DNA from 3 places in the Pseudomonas cannabina genome. Region 3 is predicted to be linked to each of the others. Evidence: predicted binding sites of a transcription regulator. Region 3 holds the regulator's gene; each other region holds the start of a gene.

Region 1 (6,015 bases), 1.1 Mb from region 3:
AATCCTCCAGCAGCCGGGTCGCCTCGCGATCCTGGGCACGCCGGTCGACGAACAGACCGCGCTTGATCTCCTGACCAAAAAACAGCGCCTCGCCCACTGTGAAACTGCCCGGCAGCAGCCGCTCCTGGTGGATGAAATGCACCCCCAGGGCCTCGACCTGGCGCGGCGTGACAGCATCGAACCGCTGACCGTGAATGCTCAGGCTGCCTGCGTCTGCACGATGAATGCCGGCCAGCACTTTGATCAGCGTCGACTTGCCTGCGCCGTTCTCACCGACCAGACCGTGAATCGTCCCCGGGTCGACGCGCAGATTGACGCTGTCCAGCGCCTGCGTCGCGCCAAAGCGTTTGCTGATGCCTGTCAGGTGCAAGGCAGGCAGCGTTGCAGCCTGCATCTTCGCTGAAACCATGATCAACCCCCTCGCGTCAGTTGTCGCCGCGCAGCTTTTGTACGTCCGGCAGGTTGGCCGCGGTGGTCAGCAACGTCGGAACCTGTGTTTCCCTGGGCAGATCACGCTGCCCGGCCAGATAACGGGCGACGTTCTGCACGGCGGTCTTGCCGATCAGCGCAGGCTGTTGCGCAACCACTGCACCGACTGGCGAGTTGTCACGGCGCATCAGTTCCAGCACTTCCGGCGTGCCATCGACGCCATAGGTCTTGATCTCGGTACGCCCGGCATCGATCAGTGCCTTGCTGGCACCCAGTTGCGGAATGTCCCAGGCTGCCCAGATCGCCGTAACGCTGCCTTTGGGGTATTTGTTGAGCAACGCCGTTACTTGCGAGTAAGCGTCCTGAACCGTGTTGGGAATCACATCACGCAGTTCGGGCTCGATGATTTTCAGCTCCGGATGATCCTTGAGCGCCAGCTTGAGCTGGTCATAACGAATGGCGCAGACCGGCACGCCATAAAAACCGTTGAATACCAGAATATTGCCCTTGCCGCCTGCGTCCTTGATCAACTGCCCGGCCAGCGCCTTGCCGGTCGCGACGTTGTCGGACGTGGTGTTGTTGAGGCTGTACTGCGACGGCGCATCGATGGTGAATAGCGGAATGCCTGCCTTGCTGATGCGTTTGAGCCACGGATCGATAACGCTGAGCGTGCCCAGGGTCTGGATGACTGCATCCGGTTTTTGCGTGACCACGGTCTGTAATTGATTGACCAGATTCTTGTCATTGCGGCCTGCGTCAAGCGTGATCGGCGTGCCGCCAAGGCGTTTGACCTCATCGACCTGAGCCTGAAACGTCTTGATATCAAAGTAGTGACTAGTGCCAGTCATGCTGATCGCAATGCGTTTGCCCGCCAGCGAAGGCACGTCACTGTCATCGGCATGCGCCGTTGCAGCGAGGCTGGTGGCAAACAGGGTCAGCGCCATAGTGCGCCAAAGTGCAGACAGGCGGGTTGGCGTGGAAGGGGTTGGCTTGGCAACAGGAACGGCATCAGGCATTCGGGTAGCTCCGCTGGCTCAGGAAAACGATCCCGATCAGCAGTGCACAGGTCATGCCCAAAGCCTTGGCGCTACGCACTTATTGTTTTGCACAAAGGTTGAAGAACCCGAAAAACAGGGCTTTGGCTGCAGTCGCGATGTGACCGAAGGCGCCTGCAGGAGTGACCGGGGCGGCAATCCGCATCGCTCATGAAAACAAGGGTCCAGACGCCATATTTTTCGGGGGACTGACCGCTTCGCGAGCAAGTTCGCCCCACAAGACCTGAGCATCAGCGGGAGTTTGCGGGCGCAGGTGCCGAACACATTGTCGATTCGCTGTTGCCTGGACAACAGCGACGACGCGCTTACGGTTAACTGAGTTTGAACTGCCTCAAGGTGGTGGTCAGGCCACTGGCCAGCTCCGCCAGCGACTGACTGGCACTGCCGGTTTGCCCGGTGCGGACTGCCGATTGCGTCGACAGGTCGCGAATCCGCACCAGATTGCGGTCCACTTCTCTGGCAACCAGTGCCTGCTCCTCCGAGGCGCTGGCGATCATCGTGTTGCGCTCGTCGATGATCACGACCGAGCTGGCAATGGTCGCCAGTACGGCATTCGCCGATTCGGCCTGCTGCTTGGTGCGCTGTGCCTGTTCGGTACTGACTTCAAGCGCCGCCAGCGTGCTTTTGGTGCCCATCTGAATATGCCCGACCATGGTCTCGATCTCGCGGGTCGATTCGCTGGTGCGATGTGCCAAAGCACGCACTTCGTCTGCCACCACCGCAAACCCACGCCCTGCCTCGCCTGCTCGCGCCGCCTCGATCGCTGCGTTAAGGGCCAGCAGGTTGGTCTGCTCGGAGACAGCGCGAATGACATCCAGCACCTTGCTGATGTCCAGTGTGCGGGTCGCCAGTGCCTGGGCTTCGACCGATGCCGTGCCGACGTTACGGGTCAACTCGAGAATGGAGGTAACGGTCTGGGCCAGCTCATCCTGCCCCTTGCGAGCGGACAGCGAAGAGGCCTTCGACTCCTCTGAAGTCGTCACCGCATTACGTGCCACTTCATCCACCGCCTGGCTCATCTCGGTCACGGCGGTGGCGGCCATTTCAATCTCGCTGTTCTGCACCACCAGGTCGGCATTGCTGTTGACCATCAGCGCGCTCATCTCCTCAGTGGCAGACGCCAGTTGGTGAGCGGCATCACCCACTTGGGTCAGGGTTTTGCTCAGGCTGCCGCGCATGCGCTCCATGGACTGCAACAGCAAGGCGGCCTCGTCGACGCCTTCCCGGTTGATCGAGGTCGGGCGCAGGTCACCGGCTGCAATGGTTTCCGAGGTCAGCAGTGCCAGACTGATGGGCACCGCCAGGCTTTTTGTCAGGCGCCAGGCAAGCAGCACGGTAATCAACACTGTCAACAGCATGACCACTTGGGTCACCACCAGAGCACTATCGAAGACTTGCGAAGCGGCCGCGCTGGAGTCAGCCTCGGAGTCATCGTTGATTTTTTCCAGTTTGCCAAGTGACGCCTCAATCGTGTCAGCGAGCCTCCTCATGTCGGTCCATGCAGCCTGCCTGCCCGCAGTCGCCTGGCTGTCATTGCCCAGCTCGTAGCTTTGCTCGGCCTTGTCGGTGTAGGTCTGATAATCGTTTGCCAGCCCTGTAACGAGCATTTTTTCGTCATCAGCGGTGATGACAGGGCTGTACGCCTGAATGGCTTTTTGAAAGCCGGCCTTTTTATCGATGAAATCTGCGTGGGCTTCAGCCACCTGAGCGGCGTCCTGAATCGCCAGCATCTTGACCACGGCGGTACGGGTTTTTTCGAATGCCAGAGCGATGTCATCACCCAGTGCAATACCCGGCAGCGAGTCGTTTTCAATCTCCAGTGATTGTTCACGAATACTGTGGAGCTGCACGAGGCTGAAAATACCGAGCCCTACTACCAGAACGACCATCAGCGCAAAGCAGACAGACGTCCGCGCGGCAATCTTCAGCTGTCTCAGCATGTTCAATCCCTTCCAGTGGTTGACGATAAGATTAGCGCCTGCAACGCTATCGGCCATCGATCAGAAAGGATGAAGAATACCGTGCCAGAGCGGTGCCACTGTTATTTGCGGCCCACCGGGGAAATACCTTGTGCTAGGGTTGGTCCTGCTTTTATTACCCTTGCCCCTAACCCTACCCCGGACTTGACTGGCGCACCTGGCCAGTCTGCATTGCTGGAGAAGCCATGAAACGTCACTTCGCGCTGTTGCTCGCACTCTCACTGCCCACCCTCGCCCATGCAGGTGAAGAACTCAAAAGCTACCCCGCCATCACCCAGGCGCTGAATACCGGAGAATCGGTAGCCGTCGTGATTGACCTGGGGCAGTGCAAATCCTCGGTCGAAGGCGCAGAGCCCTCGAAGACCAAAGGCGGCAAACGCATAGAAACCTACCGCATCACGGCGGACGGTACGTTGGCGTTCTCCGATACCCATTTCACTCTGGACCGCGATAACAAGCCTATCGAGCAATTCATCCGCTATCAGATCCGTTCCAACGGTACCGCTGATTTCAGCATGACGACGCTGAGTGTTCCGGGGTATCAGCCAGTGGGCAACGCGGTAAGTTATGCCTGTGCGATCGGTAAGGGGCTGAGTTTCTTTGCCGCGAAGTAATGATCAGGCGTGAAGCGTTGGCGAGGCCTCAGGTCTCGTCAACCTGGAAGATACTAATCGTCATCTCGTCGCTGCCGGTCATGACATGGACCCGGCCTATGTAAAGATGTGTTTGCAGGTATTGATAGTCACCTGCCGGGACGCTGAACTGGATATTACAGGTACAGCGACTGAAGGACGCCGCTATCCGTAATACGCTGTCCTGCGGCTCCTTGCCGGGAGTGCCATCAATGGCAGTAAGCCCTTCGCCAACGACATCGATGCTGACGCCGTCGTCGGTCAACAATGTGTAATACAGGCTGAATCGCACAAGTTCTTCATCCTGCGCGACCAGAAAAAGACTGCCCCCCGGAACAACCTTGCCTCGCAGGCATTGGCCCTGAAACTCACCTCCCAGTATCCCGCTGCTGCTGCTGCTGCTGCTGCTGCTGCTGCTGCTGCTGCGTTGGCCTTGCCGAGGCTGGAATAGTGATTGCGGCGTGTCGATGTGTAAATGGACAGTCAGCATTTCATGTAACTGTATCGTTTGCATGCCTCTACCTCTCTTCTTGCAACGTCGCCGTTTTGCAACGTCACTGTCGAGCACACACTCGACGATTACAGGCTGTGCAGTGAAAAGCTGCTGCCTCCCGGCACCGGAAACTCATAAGTGTACGGCGGTGTATGTTTTAGCCCGGAGCTGACGCGCTGTCAATTTAAATGTACCATTCGGTACGCTTATGGAGGACTGATGAAAGCACGCACCGAAGCACGTCACCTGACCATTGTCGGAGTCGCCGCCGATGTATTTCTCGAACTCGGCTACGACGGCGCCTCGATGACCGAGGTGTCACGACGCTTGGGCGGGTCGAAAGCGACGCTCTACGGATACTTTCGCTGCAAAGAGGATCTGTTCGGCGCCGTGGTGAAGATGTACGCAACCTCCCATTTGTATGATGCTCTGGCCTCTCTGCTGCAGGCATCGGACGACAGTGCGCTGCACGAAACACTGGTCCGCTTCGGGCGCAAGATGATGAGCGTGCTCACCCACGACTCAAAAGCCATCAATGTCTACCGACTGGTTCTGTCGGAATCCGGTCGTTCAGACATCGGCAAGCTGTTCCATGACAGCGGCCCCAGTCAGTGCATCGACGTACTTTCGGACCTGATGTCGCGTGCAATGGCGAGTGGAGACCTGGCCGACGCCTGCCCCGGATTGAGGGCCAGGCAATTCTTGTCTCTATTAACAGCCGAAACCGGCGAGCGGCTGTTCCAGCAGGAACCTGCACCCATGCCGATGTCCGAGGTGGAGAGACTGGTAGATCAGGCGGTCAGGATGTTTATGAGTGGGGCTGGACGCGCACTGTAGATGCCAAAATACACTATCAAACATCCGTATCAAGAAGCCTTATTGCCAATCGCAAAACATCATCAATGATGGCTATCTGGGCGACATTTAGCACACTAAGCACTAAAAATATCTTCACTGATTCACTGAGTCAAACCTGCTTACATGGTGCCAGCGGCCTTATTGTTCGCACCTGCGTTCAATGATGTTTTCATCGCCTTTCAACAGGACACAGATGATGACCTATACCGTAAAGCAGTATGGCTGGATTCGAGACCTGCCGGATCATCGCGACCACTTATACGCGGCCCCCATTGCTACGCTGACAGCACTTCCGCACTCGATTGACCTGAGAAAACACTGCCCTCCCGTCTATGACCAGGGACAACTTGGCAGTTGCACGGCCAATGGCATTGCAGCAGCCATTCAGTTTGACCGGATGAAACAGAAACTGAAGCCCGCCTTCGAGCCATCGCGTTTATTTATCTATTACAACGAACGCGTGATCCAACATACCGTGAAGTCGGACAGCGGTGCGATGATTCGAAACGGCATCAAAACGGTTGCAGCCCAAGGCGACTGCCCGGAAAAAGAGTGGCCCTACGACATTG
Region 2 (6,015 bases), 1.6 Mb from region 3:
CAGGAAGGCTACAGCGCCAGGAGCAACAGCACCGCTAGCAAGAGCGATGTGCCGATCAAGGAGGAAGCTCAGTCGGTCAACGTCGTGACGCCGCAGACCATTGCCGATTACAACGTGCGCTCGCTGGACGACGCCATGAAATTCGTCAGCGGCGTCAGTCAAGGCAACACGCTGGGCAATACCAAGGACTCGCTGGTCAAGCGCGGCTTTGGCACCAACGATGATGGCTCGATCCTGCGCGACGGTGTGCGCTCGGTGGTGTCGAAAAACTTTGGCGCGACCACCGAGCGTGTCGAGGTGCTCAAGGACCCGGCCTCGCTGCTTTACGGCGCGATGGAACCGGGCGGCGTGATCAACGTGATCAGCAAGCAGCCGCAATATGTGCAAAGCACCACCCTGAGTGGTTCCGCCTACAGCGAAGGCGGCGGCAGCTTTGGCGTCGACACCACCGGCCCGCTGGGCGACTCGGGGCTGGCCTACCGCCTGGTGGCCGAACGTCAGAGCGAAGATTACTGGCGCAACTATGGCGTTGATCAACACACCCTGATCGCCCCTTCCCTGTCATGGACCGGCGAACGCGCCAGCCTGACGCTGGCCTATGAATACAACGATTACATCAGCCCGTTCGACCGCGGCACCGTCTTCACTAACGGTCATCCGGCCGATATCAGCTATAAAAAGCGGCTGGACGAAAAATGGGCCAACACGGTCGGCATCAGCGAAACAGCGACCGCACGGTTCGAGTACCAGCTCAGCGACGACTGGAAAACCCGCCTCACCTACGGCTGGAACAACGACCGTTACAGCCTTTCGATCGCTCAGCCCAGCACCCTGTCCAGCAGCGGTGTGCTGCGTCGCCAGGCCAATGGCGGTCATTATGATTACGAAACGCGTTATGCCAGCTGGGACTTCATCGGCAAGCAGGACATTCTGGGCCAGCAACATGATCTGTTGATCGGTGCCGAGCAGGAAGACTCCGACAAGTATCGCGGCAAGACCTATCGCAATGCGATTCAGGGCGGTTTCAATATTTTTTCGCCCAGCTATGGCAGCCTGGCCGAACCGAGCACTGTCAATCGGGCCACCAGCAACCTCAGCAATCAGCTGACGTCCACGTCGCTGTATATCAAGGATAACTGGCACCTTAACGACCGCTGGATTCTGGTCCTCGGTGGCCGCTATCAGCACTATGACCAGTATATCGCGCAGGGAATGGGTGCCAGCCGCGACACCAACCTGGACAAAAATGACGATATCTTCCTGCCGATGGCAGGCCTGGTGTTCAAGGTCAACGACGATCTTTCGCTGTACGGCAACTACAGCCGCTCGTTCGTGCCCAACGAAGACGTGAACGACGACGGCACAACGTTCGACCCTGAAGAGGGCCGCAGTTACGAAGTCGGCGCCAAATATGCGCTGGCACCGGAGCTCAACGTCAACCTCGCCGTGTTCGACATCGAAAAGAAAAACGTCGAGACTGCCACCGGCGTTACCGGCGTCAGCGAAGCGGCTGGCAAAGTCGGCTCGCAGGGCGTGGAACTGGACGTGACCGGCCGTATCGCAGAGCGCTGGGACATGATCGGCACCTACGCCTACACGCACACCGAAGTGCTCGATGACCCTGAAACCAAGGGCAATCGTTTGAGTCAGGCGCCGAAACACACCGCCAGCCTGTACCTCACTCATCACCTGCAAGTTCCGTCCGGACTCGGCGACTGGCACGCCGGCGGCGGCGCACGCTACGTTGGCGAGCGGGCTGGCGACGCCGCCAATACGTTCTACATGAGCAGCTACACCGTGGCCGATGCGTTCCTGCGCTGGGACGTGCCGATGGCGGGCTACAAGACACGTCTGCAATTGAACGTCGATAACCTGTTCGACAAACAGTATTACCCGTCCAGCACCGGTAGCCAGCTGCAGGTCAACGTCGGTGAACCCCGCACTGCGCGCCTCAGCGCCAGCGTCACGTTCTAGTTGGCCGGCTTCAGCGCCTGAACGATGAGTTCAGGCGCGCACTGTTTGCCATTGCTGGAATCAGCACTTCATTCTATAAAAGCTGATCAAGGTTTCATTGGCATGGATGTAGTCGATCTTGCCGATGAAGGCGCTTTTTTCCAGCCATTCATTAGGGAGACGCTGATTTATTCTAAAACCCAGCTGTTGCCCCCAGATAAATCAAGGCCTCCAGAGCGTTGCAGGGACGAAAAATCGAATAAATCAGCGCCTCCTTAGGGCCCAGGGAAACCCGAAAGCGAGGCGTACACGTGCATTGATAATGGCCTTCGCTGATTGGCCAGACGCCGTTCTGCAGTTCTTGCTGCCCGGCTTCATCCATGCACAACACGCCCCTGCTTTCAACGTTGATCAGTTCGCCCAGTCGGGTAATGAGCGTAAAACGAGTGTCCAGAAAGGCGAGTTCGGATGACAACTCGACAAGCGAGTTACTGCCGCCGGAAAGTACCGTACCGCTGATGAACTCGCCGTGGAACTCACCGCCCAGGATCAGGCTGTTACTGCGCAAACCATCGCTGCAGATGCCCATGAGCACAGGAACGTCGGTTTTCAGGATCACGGTCAGTACTTTCTCGAGCACCGGTGCTGCTGACGTATTTCCACGAAGGGAGCTTTTAACGGGTTTCTTGAAATCGATGATGTTCATGGACCTGTTCACTCCATCGTTGAACACGTGTCAATTGGCAGAATTAAAGGAGCATCCCTCTATCGGCATTTATCTGGGCCTCCTTTTCCAGTAAGCTCCACGCAACCGGCTGAAATCGTACCGAACGGTTCAGTTCCAGTCTAGAGAATTTTGTGATTACTGTACCGAACGGTTCACTAAGGGATTGAGGATATCAATGAAGGTGCGTACTGAAGCTCGCCGCGAAGCCATTATCGATGCGGCTGCAAGCGTCTTTCTTGAAATGGGCTACGAGCGCGCTTCGATGAATGAAGTCACCAAACGCATGGGCGGCTCTAAAGCAACGATCTACAGCTACTTCCCTTCCAAGGAAGAACTGTTCATTGCGGTGGTCAACAGGCTTGCGACAGCGCACCTCGCCGACGCAGTCTCCGAGCTGGCGATTCGCGAAGATACGGAGATCGACTTAAGGACGCTGTTCACCCGGTTCGGTGAGCGTATGCTTATGGTGCTTATCAATGATGACAAGGCACTTGCCGTCTATCGCATGGTGGTCGCTGAATCAGGGCACTCGGACATCGGCATGATGTTCTATGACTCAGGCCCCAGAGAGTGCCTCCAGACGGTGACCTCGCTGATGACCCTGGCCATGCAACAGGGACAGTTGCGTGACACTGATCCGCACATTGCAGCGCTGCAGCTTACCTCGTTGTTGACTGCAGAGACCGACATTCGCCTGTACCAGCAGGCGCCCATGCCGCTGAGCATCGAGCAGATCCGCGCCATGGTCGAGCGTGCAGTGGATACCTTCATGGCGGGTATGGAAAAACGTTGATTCAGAGGATTGCACCCAATAGCTACAGGTGCGGAATCTGATTTTGCAACCACCCTGAAACATTTGGTCACTCTTTTACAGCCAAGTTAATCCGTTTGAGGGCGATAGCATTTTGCCCCCTCCGGAGAAATATCCATGATCCTGCGAAAACTCAACCTGGCCCCACGTTCGGCACTTTGTTTCGGTGTCTTCTGCCTGATGATCATTGCCTTGGGACTGCTTGCTTTGCGTCAAGCGGCTGAACTCAACGCTGCGGAAAAATTTATCGAAAACAATGTGCTGCCGAGCGTGAAACTGCTCGCTTCGATGGATCGCGAGTTCGTGACTATCCGGGGTAATAATGCTCGCGTACGAAACCCGATCGAACCGCAGGATCGAAAGACCAAGGCGCTCAACGACATCCAGCAGTCACGCTCGCTGATCGCAGGCTTTTCTGATGCACTGGGCAAGTTGATCGTGACCCCGCAAGGACGCGAAGCCTTCGGCGAGCTTACTAAAGCCAATGGCGATTACCAGGTGACACAGGATCGCTATCTGGCCCTGGTTGCCGCAGGTAACCTTGAAGCTGCAGTACTAATATCCAACGGCGAAATGAAAAATTCGGCCGATCAGGTCGAAAACACCCTCAAGAAACTGATTGCGATCAACGACGGTAAAGCTGAAAAAGCCGGTGATGCCGCAGACACTGCCTATCAGCAAACCTTGTGGCTGGTGGGTATTTTCATCGCAGTGGGTGTCATCACCACCCTGCTCCTCGCCTGGCTGTACACCCGCAGCCTGACCGGGCCGATTGGCGAGTCGCTGAGCATCGCGCAACGCATTGCCGGCAATGACCTGAGCAAGGACATTCCAGAGAATGGCACCGATGAAGCGGCGAAACTGATTGCTGCACTCGCGGCCATGCAAACTAACCTGCGCAGTGCCCTGACCTTGATTGGCGACTCCTCCACGCAATTGGCCGCCACCTCGGAAGAAATGCATGCAGTGACCGAAGACGCCTCCCGCACCATTCAGCGTCAGAGCAACGAGATCGAGATGGCTGCAACCGCCGTCAATCAGATGAGCGCTGCGGTTGAAGAAGTGGCCAGTAACGCCGCATCGGCCTCGGAAGTGACCTCGCAATCCAGTGCGGCGGCCATGGCCGGGCGTGCGCAAGTGGATGAAACGGTTACAGCAATCAATCTGATGGTCTCCAAGGTGCAGATCACGTCCACCGAAGTGCAAGGTCTGGCCGTCATGGCCACCGACATCAGCAAGGTTCTGGATGTGATTCGCGCCATTGCCGAGCAGACCAACCTATTGGCGCTCAACGCGGCGATTGAAGCTGCGCGCGCCGGGGAAGCCGGGCGAGGCTTCGCCGTGGTTGCGGATGAAGTCCGGGCACTGGCGCACCGCACTCAGCAATCGACCCGGGAAATCGAACAGATGGTCGGCTCGATTCAGACCGGCACCGGCAATGCGGTGACGGCGATGGAGCAAACCAGCGTGCAGGCACACAAAACCCTGGAAATGGCCAACGGCGCTGGCAAGGCACTGCTTGAGATCACCAACTCCATCAGCCAGATCAACGAGCGCAACCTGATGATCGCGACCGCTGCCGAGGAGCAGGCTCAGGTCGCTCGTGAGGTCGACAGAAGTCTGGTCAGCATCCGCGACTTGTCCAGCCAGACATCCGAAGGATCGAATCAGACCGCTATCGCCACTGCCGAATTGTCGACGCTGGCTTCTGGCTTGAATCGCCTGACCAAACAGTTCCGCGTGTAACCGCCACGTGCCGGAAAGCCTGCTTTCCGGCACACCTGCTTGTCAGATCGACGTCCCTCCTCTAAGTTGTACGACAACAGATGAAATATGCGTCTGTTCGAGTGTGCTCAGGCATCCCACAATGCCAACACCTACAATGACAAGAAAAAGGGACGATCATGAAAAAGCTGACACTGCTGATAGGCTTGCTGTGCCTGTTCACGGGCTACGCCGCTGCCGCACCCTCCGATGAGGCCGACGTGGCCCAGGCGGTCGACAAGCTGACTCAGGCCATGTGGCACAAGGATATAACGCAACTCAAGGCGCTGACTGCGGATAACCTCACCTACGGCCACTCAAGCGGCACGATCCAGGACAAACAGGCTTTTATCGCCGACATCGAAACCGGCAAAAGCGCATTCAATGAGCTGAAAATGCTCAATCAGAACATCACGCTATCGGGCGACGTCGCGATGGTTCGCAATCACTTCTCGGCGCAAGCCGTGAACAGCGGCAAAGTGGTGCCGACCGAAATCGAAAACTTCCAGATCTGGCAGAAACAGAACGGCCAGTGGCTATTGATTGGCCGCCAGGCGTTCCGCTTCTAACCCTTCACTGCTGCTGCGTTCCAAACATCGCTGTCCAGTAGATGCCCGCATCGCTTTTCGGGTCCATCGCATAAGCCGCGCCCAGTTCGCGAAAACCGGGGTTCATCAGGTTGGCGCAATGACCGGGGCTGGCCAGCCAGCCATCAACCACCTTGCGGGCGGTGTCCTGGCCAGCGGCAATATTCTCACCG
Region 3 (6,015 bases):
GCGAACCAGACGCGGGAAGCGGCCGAATACTTTCTTGATCGGCTGCATGCGGGTCTTCATCACCGCCGTCTGCAGATCTGCGGTCACCACATCAAGGTTGGACACCGCCTTGGACATGGCTTCGTCAGCGCTGTTGAGCCCCAGGCGAACCAGCCGGTTACGCACCAGTACCAGTTCACCCACCATGTTCATGATCTCGTCCAGGCGGGCGGTATCAACGCGAACAGTGGTTTCAGCTTCGGTGGCTACCGGTTTTTCAGCCGGAGCAGCCGCAGCGCGCGCCGGGGCCGGTGCTGGAGCCGCTCTGGCCGGCTCGGCTTTCGCAGCAGGTGCCGGTGCAGGCTTGGCAGCAGGCGCCGGAGCGGCCGCAGCAGCAGGCGCTTTGGCAACAACCGCCTGAGGCTCGAATTTACCCTTGCCATGCAACTCGTCAAGCAGGCTTTCAAATTCGTGATCGGTGATTTCGTCCGATGCAGCCGCGGTGGAGGCCGCAGGTGCCTTGGCAACCGCCGCAACCGGAGCAGCAGCAACCGGCGCCGCTACGGCGCCGTCAAACGAACCCTTGCCATGCAATTGATCAAGCAAGGCTTCGAACTCATCGTCAGTGATTTCATCATTGCCGGACGCGGCTTTGCTGCTCTGCGCAGCTGGTGCCTGGGCAGGTGCGACAACGTCGGCCGCAAATTTGCCCTTGCCGTGCAACTGATCGAGCAGGGATTCGAATTCCTGATCGGTGATCTCGTCGCCCGACGCTGCACTGGCCGCAGGAGCTGGTGCAGCGGCTGGCGCGGCCGACACCGGACTACTGCCATGCAGCGAGTCCAGCAGTTGTTCGAATTCATCATCGGTGATGTCATCACCGCCTGCAGCCTGCGCTACCGCCGGGGCAGGAGCCTCGACGACAGGTTCTGGTTCCGCAGCCACAGGCGCATCCGCAGATTGTGGCTCGGCCAGACGCGCCAGCGCGGCCAGCAGTTCCGGTGTAGCGGGCGTTACGTCAGTCCGTTCACGTACCTGACCAAACATGCTGTTGACGGCGTCCAGAGCTTCCAGGACCACATCCATCAGTTCGGAATCAACGCGTCGCTCACCCTTGCGCAGGATGTCGAACACGTTTTCGGCGATATGGCAGCACTCCACCAGCTCATGGAGCTGGAGGAAGCCGGCGCCCCCTTTTACAGTGTGAAAACCGCGAAAAATTGCATTGAGCAGATCAGCATCATCCGGTCGGCTTTCCAGCTCGACCAATTGCTCTGACAACTGCTCCAGAATTTCGCCGGCCTCTACCAGAAAATCCTGAAGGATTTCTTCATCGGCGCCGAAGCTCATGGGGTGCTCCCTAAAATTAACCGTCAACAGACCTTAGAAGCCGAGGCTCGATAGCAGATCGTCTACATCATCCTGTCCGGATACGACGTCTTCACGTTTATCGGCATGAATCTGCGGACCTTCACCCTTGGCGAGATGTTTTTTAGGATCTTTTTCAGCAAGGATGGATTCTTCGTCATGTTCGATGCCAGCGAAGCGATCGACATGACTGGCCATGAGCACCAGTTTGAGCAAATTGCCTTCTACTTCGGTGACCAGTTGCGTAACACGCTTGATGACCTGACCGGTGAGGTCCTGGTAATCCTGGGCCAGCAGAATGTCGTTGAGGTGGGTGGAAACTTCGTGGGTTTCCTTCTCGGTACGCGTCAGAAAACCATCGACCCGCTTGGCGAGTTCGCGAAATTCTTCGGCACCGATTTCACGGCGCATGAAACGCCCCCAATCTTCGCTCAACGCCTTGGCGTCGGTACTCAGACCGTTCATGAGCGGCGTGCTTTCCTCGACCAGGTCCATGGTGCGGTTGGCCGCATTCTCGGTCAGCCGTACAACATACGACAGGCGCTCGGTGGCGTCAGTGATCTGCGACACCTCTTCGGCCTGAGGCATGTGCGGATCGATCTGGAAATTGACGATTGCACTGTGCAACTCACGAGTCAGCTTGCCCACTTCCTGATAAAGGCCGCGGTCGCGTGTCTGGTTGAGCTCATGGATCAGCTGCACAGCTTCGCCGAAACGGCCTTTTTCAAGGCTGGTGACGAGTTCCTGCGCGTGTCTTTTTAGGGTCGACTCAAAGTCGGCCATCGAATCAGTGTTATCCATAGCGCCCTCACGGCATGCATCAGCTATTGACGCGTTCAAAGATCTTTTCGATCTTCTCTTTCAGCGCTTGAGCCGTGAATGGCTTGACTACATAACCGTTCACCCCGGCCTGAGCAGCTTCGATGATCTGCTCACGCTTGGCTTCGGCAGTGACCATCAGCACGGGAAGGCTCTTCAGCCGTTCATCCGCACGCACCTGACGCAGCAGGTCGATACCGGACATGCCAGGCATGTTCCAGTCCGTCACCAGAAAGTCAAAAGCACCGCTCTGCAGCATCGGCAATGCGGTCAGACCATCGTCCGCTTCCGACGTGTTGGTAAACCCCAGATCGCGCAACAGGTTCTTGATGATCCGCCGCATCGTTGAGAAGTCATCAACGATGAGGATTTTCATGTTCTTGTCCAATTCGACCTCCAAGCAGTCTTTAACGCGTTCAGCACCTGAACACGCTGTTCACTCAATACTGGCACAGCACACTCCCAGCTATACGAAACGGCGACGGGCTTGGCACAACGACAATCGAGACTGCGACTAAAGCCCATCGAGACACTGCCCGACAGGCCTTTGCCTCGTCTTTCCTGTTACCACGTAACGCTTTGCACAGCCGGCATGCAGACAACGCGCGACAAATGCCGCGCACTGCCGTCAACGCGCTCGCCACTCCCCCAAACGCCCTCGCAAACGAGCTGCGCACTGGCTGTGTAACTGACTGACTCGCGATTCGCTGACACCCAGAACCTCTCCGATTTCCTTGAGGTTCAGCTCTTCGTCGTAGTACAGCGCCAACACCAGACGCTCACGCTCCGGCAAATTGGCAATTGCATCGGCCAACGCGGCCTGGAAGCGCTCGTCTTCCAGGTCGCGCGACGGCTCGAGCGAACCGCTCGCGCCATCCTCGTGCAGCCCTTCATGATCGCCGTCCTGCAGCAGGTCGTCGAAACTGAAAAGGCGGCTGCCCAAGGTATCATTCAAAATCCCGTAATAATCATCAAGACTCAACTGGAGTTCGGCCGCAACCTCGTGATCTTTAGCGTCACGTCCGGTTTTAGCTTCAATTGCGCGAATTGCGTCACTTACCATGCGTGTATTGCGGTGGACCGAGCGTGGCGCCCAGTCACCCTTGCGCACTTCGTCGAGCATCGCGCCACGAATGCGAATGCCTGCGTAGGTCTCGAAACTCGCACCCTTGGTGGAATCGTATTTGGTGGAGACCTCAAGCAGACCGATCATGCCGGCCTGAATCAGATCTTCCACCTGCACGCTGGCCGGCAAACGCGCCAGCAGGTGGTAGGCGATACGCTTGACCAGCGGCGCATACCGCTCGATCAACTCGTATTGCGAATTACGAGAACTCTTGCTGTACATCTGATAGCCGCTCGCAGTCATTGCACAGGCCCCGCACTGGTCTGGTGGACGAGTCGCTCGACGAAGAACTCGAGGTGACCCCGCGGGTTGGCTGGCAACGGCCAGGTATCAACCTTCTGGGCAATGGCCTTGAACGCCAGTGCACATTTGGAACGCGGGAATGCTTCATAGACGGCACGCTGTTTCTGCACGGCCTTGCGCACGCATTCGTCGTACGGCACGGCGCCCACATACTGCAGGGCAACGTCAAGAAAACGGTCGGTGACCTTGGTCAGCTTGGCGAACAGGTTGCGCCCTTCCTGCGGGCTCTGGGCCATGTTGGCCAGCACCCGGAAGCGGTTCATCCCGTAGTCGCGATTGAGCAGCTTGATCAGGGCGTAGGCATCGGTGATCGACGTGGGCTCGTCGCACACCACCAGCAGGACTTCCTGAGCAGCGCGCACAAAGCTCACCACGGATTCACCGATGCCGGCCGCCGTGTCGATCACCAGCACATCGAGGTTGTCGCCAATCTCGCTGAACGCCTGGATCAGACCGGCATGCTGGGCCGGGGACAGATGCACCATGCTCTGCGTGCCGGAAGCGGCAGGCACGATGCGAACGCCACCCGGGCCCTGCAACAGAACGTCGCGCAATTCGCAGCGACCCTCGATCACATCGGCAAGCGTGCGCTTGGGTGTCAGCCCGAGCAGAACGTCGACATTGGCCAGACCAAGATCGGCATCCAGCAGCATGACGCGCCGGCCAAGCTCGGCGAGGGCCAGTGAGAGGTTCACTGACACGTTAGTCTTACCGACGCCACCTTTGCCGCCGGTCACCGCGATCACCTGTACGGGATGCATGCTGCCCATGTTATTTCTTTACCTTGTCTTGCGTAGACCGAAACCACACAGAGAACCGCACATTCACAAATGAACAATGCCTGGCAGACCTTTGATGCAGGGACATTCCAATACTATCCATCACTTAACCCACTCTCTTGCCAGGGGTGTGATAGAGGTCAGCAAACATATCAGCCATCGCTTCCTCGCTAGGCTCATCATGCATCTGCACACTCACGGCACGACTGACCAACTGATGACGCCGTGGAATGTGCAGATCATCAGGAATACGTGGGCCGTCCGTGAGGTAGGCCACTGGCAATTCGTGACTGATTGCCAGGCTCAGGACTTCGCCGAGGCTGGCTGTTTCATCGAGCTTGGTCAAAATGCACCCCGCCAGACCGCAACGTTTGTAACTGTGATAGGCCGCCGTCAGGACCTGCTTCTGGCTGGTAGTGGCCAGCACCAGATAGTTACGCGACTTGATGCCACGACCAGCGAGACTTTCCAGTTGCATGCGCAACGCCGGATCGCTGGCTTGCAGCCCGGCGGTGTCAATCAGCACCACACGCTTGCGCAGCAGTGGCTCCAACGCCTGAACCAGCGACTGGCCAGGATCGATATGAGTGACCGGCACGTTGAGGATGCGGCCCAAGGTCTTGAGCTGCTCCTGAGCACCGATACGAAAACTGTCCATGCTGACCAGCGCGATGTTCTGCGGGCCGTACTTGAGCACGTAGCGTGCGGCGAGCTTGGCCAGCGTGGTGGTCTTGCCCATGCCAGCCGGGCCGACCATGGCAATCACACCGCCCTCTTCCAGTGGCTCGACGTCAGGCACTGCGATCATCCGCGCCAGGTGCGCCAGCAACATGCGCCAGGCCTGACGGGGCTCGTCGATATCCGGAATCATCGACAGCAGATCGCGGGACAACGGGCCGGACAGACCGACACGTTGCAGACGGCGCCACAGGTTGGCCTGCTGCGGGCGGCTGCCCTGCAGCTGATTCCAGGCCAGGGAGCCGAGCTGGACTTCCAGCAGCTCGCGCAGGCCATTCAGTTCCGAACGCATCGAGTCAAAGGCGCGCTGGCCGCCAGCAGGCTCTGCGGCAGGTGCCGGCGCGTAGGCAAACGGGCGTGGCGGCTCTTCGAGCGTCGGTTCAATGTGCGTGTCGGCAGCGCTGCCGGTCTTGCCGGAAAACAGCTGAAGGTTGACCGAGGTATCACTGTCGCTGCGATTGTTCAATTCAGCCTGAGCGGAGACGATGCGCGACTGGGTTTTGCGCAGTTCATCTTCAAGCTCCATGTTCGGTACGCGCGGGGCCAGGGCAGACAGCTTGTAATCCAAAGCAGCAGTCAGCTCTACGCCACCGGCAATCCGCCGGTTACCGATGATGGCCGCTTCAGCGCCCAGCTCATCGCGAACCAGTTTCATGGCTTGACGCATATCGGCGGCGAAAAATCGCTTAACTTGCATGACTCACTACCTCAGCCGTTTGGCCCGACAGTCGCTACGATGGTTACTTGCTTGTTGTCCGGTATTTCCTGATACGCCAGCACATGCATGTTCGGTACAGCCAACCGTCCAAATCGTGACAGCATCGCCCGGACCGGACCTGCTACCAGAAGAATCACCGGCAACCCTTGCATCTCTTGACGCTGGGCGGCCTCGATCAACGAACG

The links. The regulator FliA, encoded in region 3, starts transcription of late flagellar genes. The targets are predictions, from matches to a motif close to CTAAAGTTTNNNNNNNNNNNGCCGNTAA.
Region 1: the regulator FliA is predicted to act here: its motif matches at 3,529-3,556, upstream of BLT55_RS07600 (methyl-accepting chemotaxis protein).
Region 2: the regulator FliA is predicted to act here: its motif matches at 3,554-3,581, upstream of BLT55_RS05190 (methyl-accepting chemotaxis protein).

The regions. Positions count from the first base shown of each region.
Region 1 covers NZ_FNKU01000001.1:1,610,102-1,616,116, reverse strand. The annotation lists gene BLT55_RS07610 (sugar ABC transporter ATP-binding protein) at 1-409, opposite strand, end outside; gene BLT55_RS07605 (sugar ABC transporter substrate-binding protein) at 426-1,445, opposite strand; gene BLT55_RS07600 (methyl-accepting chemotaxis protein) at 1,796-3,424, opposite strand; gene BLT55_RS07595 (VirK family protein) at 3,649-4,077, shown strand; gene BLT55_RS07590 (DUF3237 family protein) at 4,106-4,609, opposite strand; gene BLT55_RS07585 (TetR/AcrR family transcriptional regulator) at 4,808-5,425, shown strand; gene BLT55_RS07580 (C1 family peptidase) at 5,643-6,015, shown strand, end outside.
Region 2 covers NZ_FNKU01000001.1:1,092,358-1,098,372, reverse strand. The annotation lists gene BLT55_RS05205 (TonB-dependent siderophore receptor) at 1-1,974, shown strand, start outside; partial or broken gene BLT55_RS05200 (DUF3237 domain-containing protein) at 2,035-2,659, opposite strand; gene BLT55_RS05195 (TetR/AcrR family transcriptional regulator) at 2,856-3,473, shown strand; gene BLT55_RS05190 (methyl-accepting chemotaxis protein) at 3,609-5,237, shown strand; gene BLT55_RS05185 (nuclear transport factor 2 family protein) at 5,396-5,824, shown strand; gene BLT55_RS05180 (CAP domain-containing protein) at 5,829-6,015, opposite strand, start outside.
Region 3 covers NZ_FNKU01000001.1:2,738,736-2,744,750, forward strand. The annotation lists gene BLT55_RS12790 (chemotaxis protein CheA) at 1-1,329, opposite strand, end outside; gene BLT55_RS12795 (protein phosphatase CheZ) at 1,363-2,148, opposite strand; gene BLT55_RS12800 (chemotaxis response regulator CheY) at 2,168-2,542, opposite strand; gene fliA (RNA polymerase sigma factor FliA) at 2,795-3,535, opposite strand; gene fleN (flagellar synthesis regulator FleN) at 3,532-4,365, opposite strand; gene flhF (flagellar biosynthesis GTPase FlhF) at 4,481-5,809, opposite strand; gene flhA (flagellar biosynthesis protein FlhA) at 5,821-6,015, opposite strand, start outside.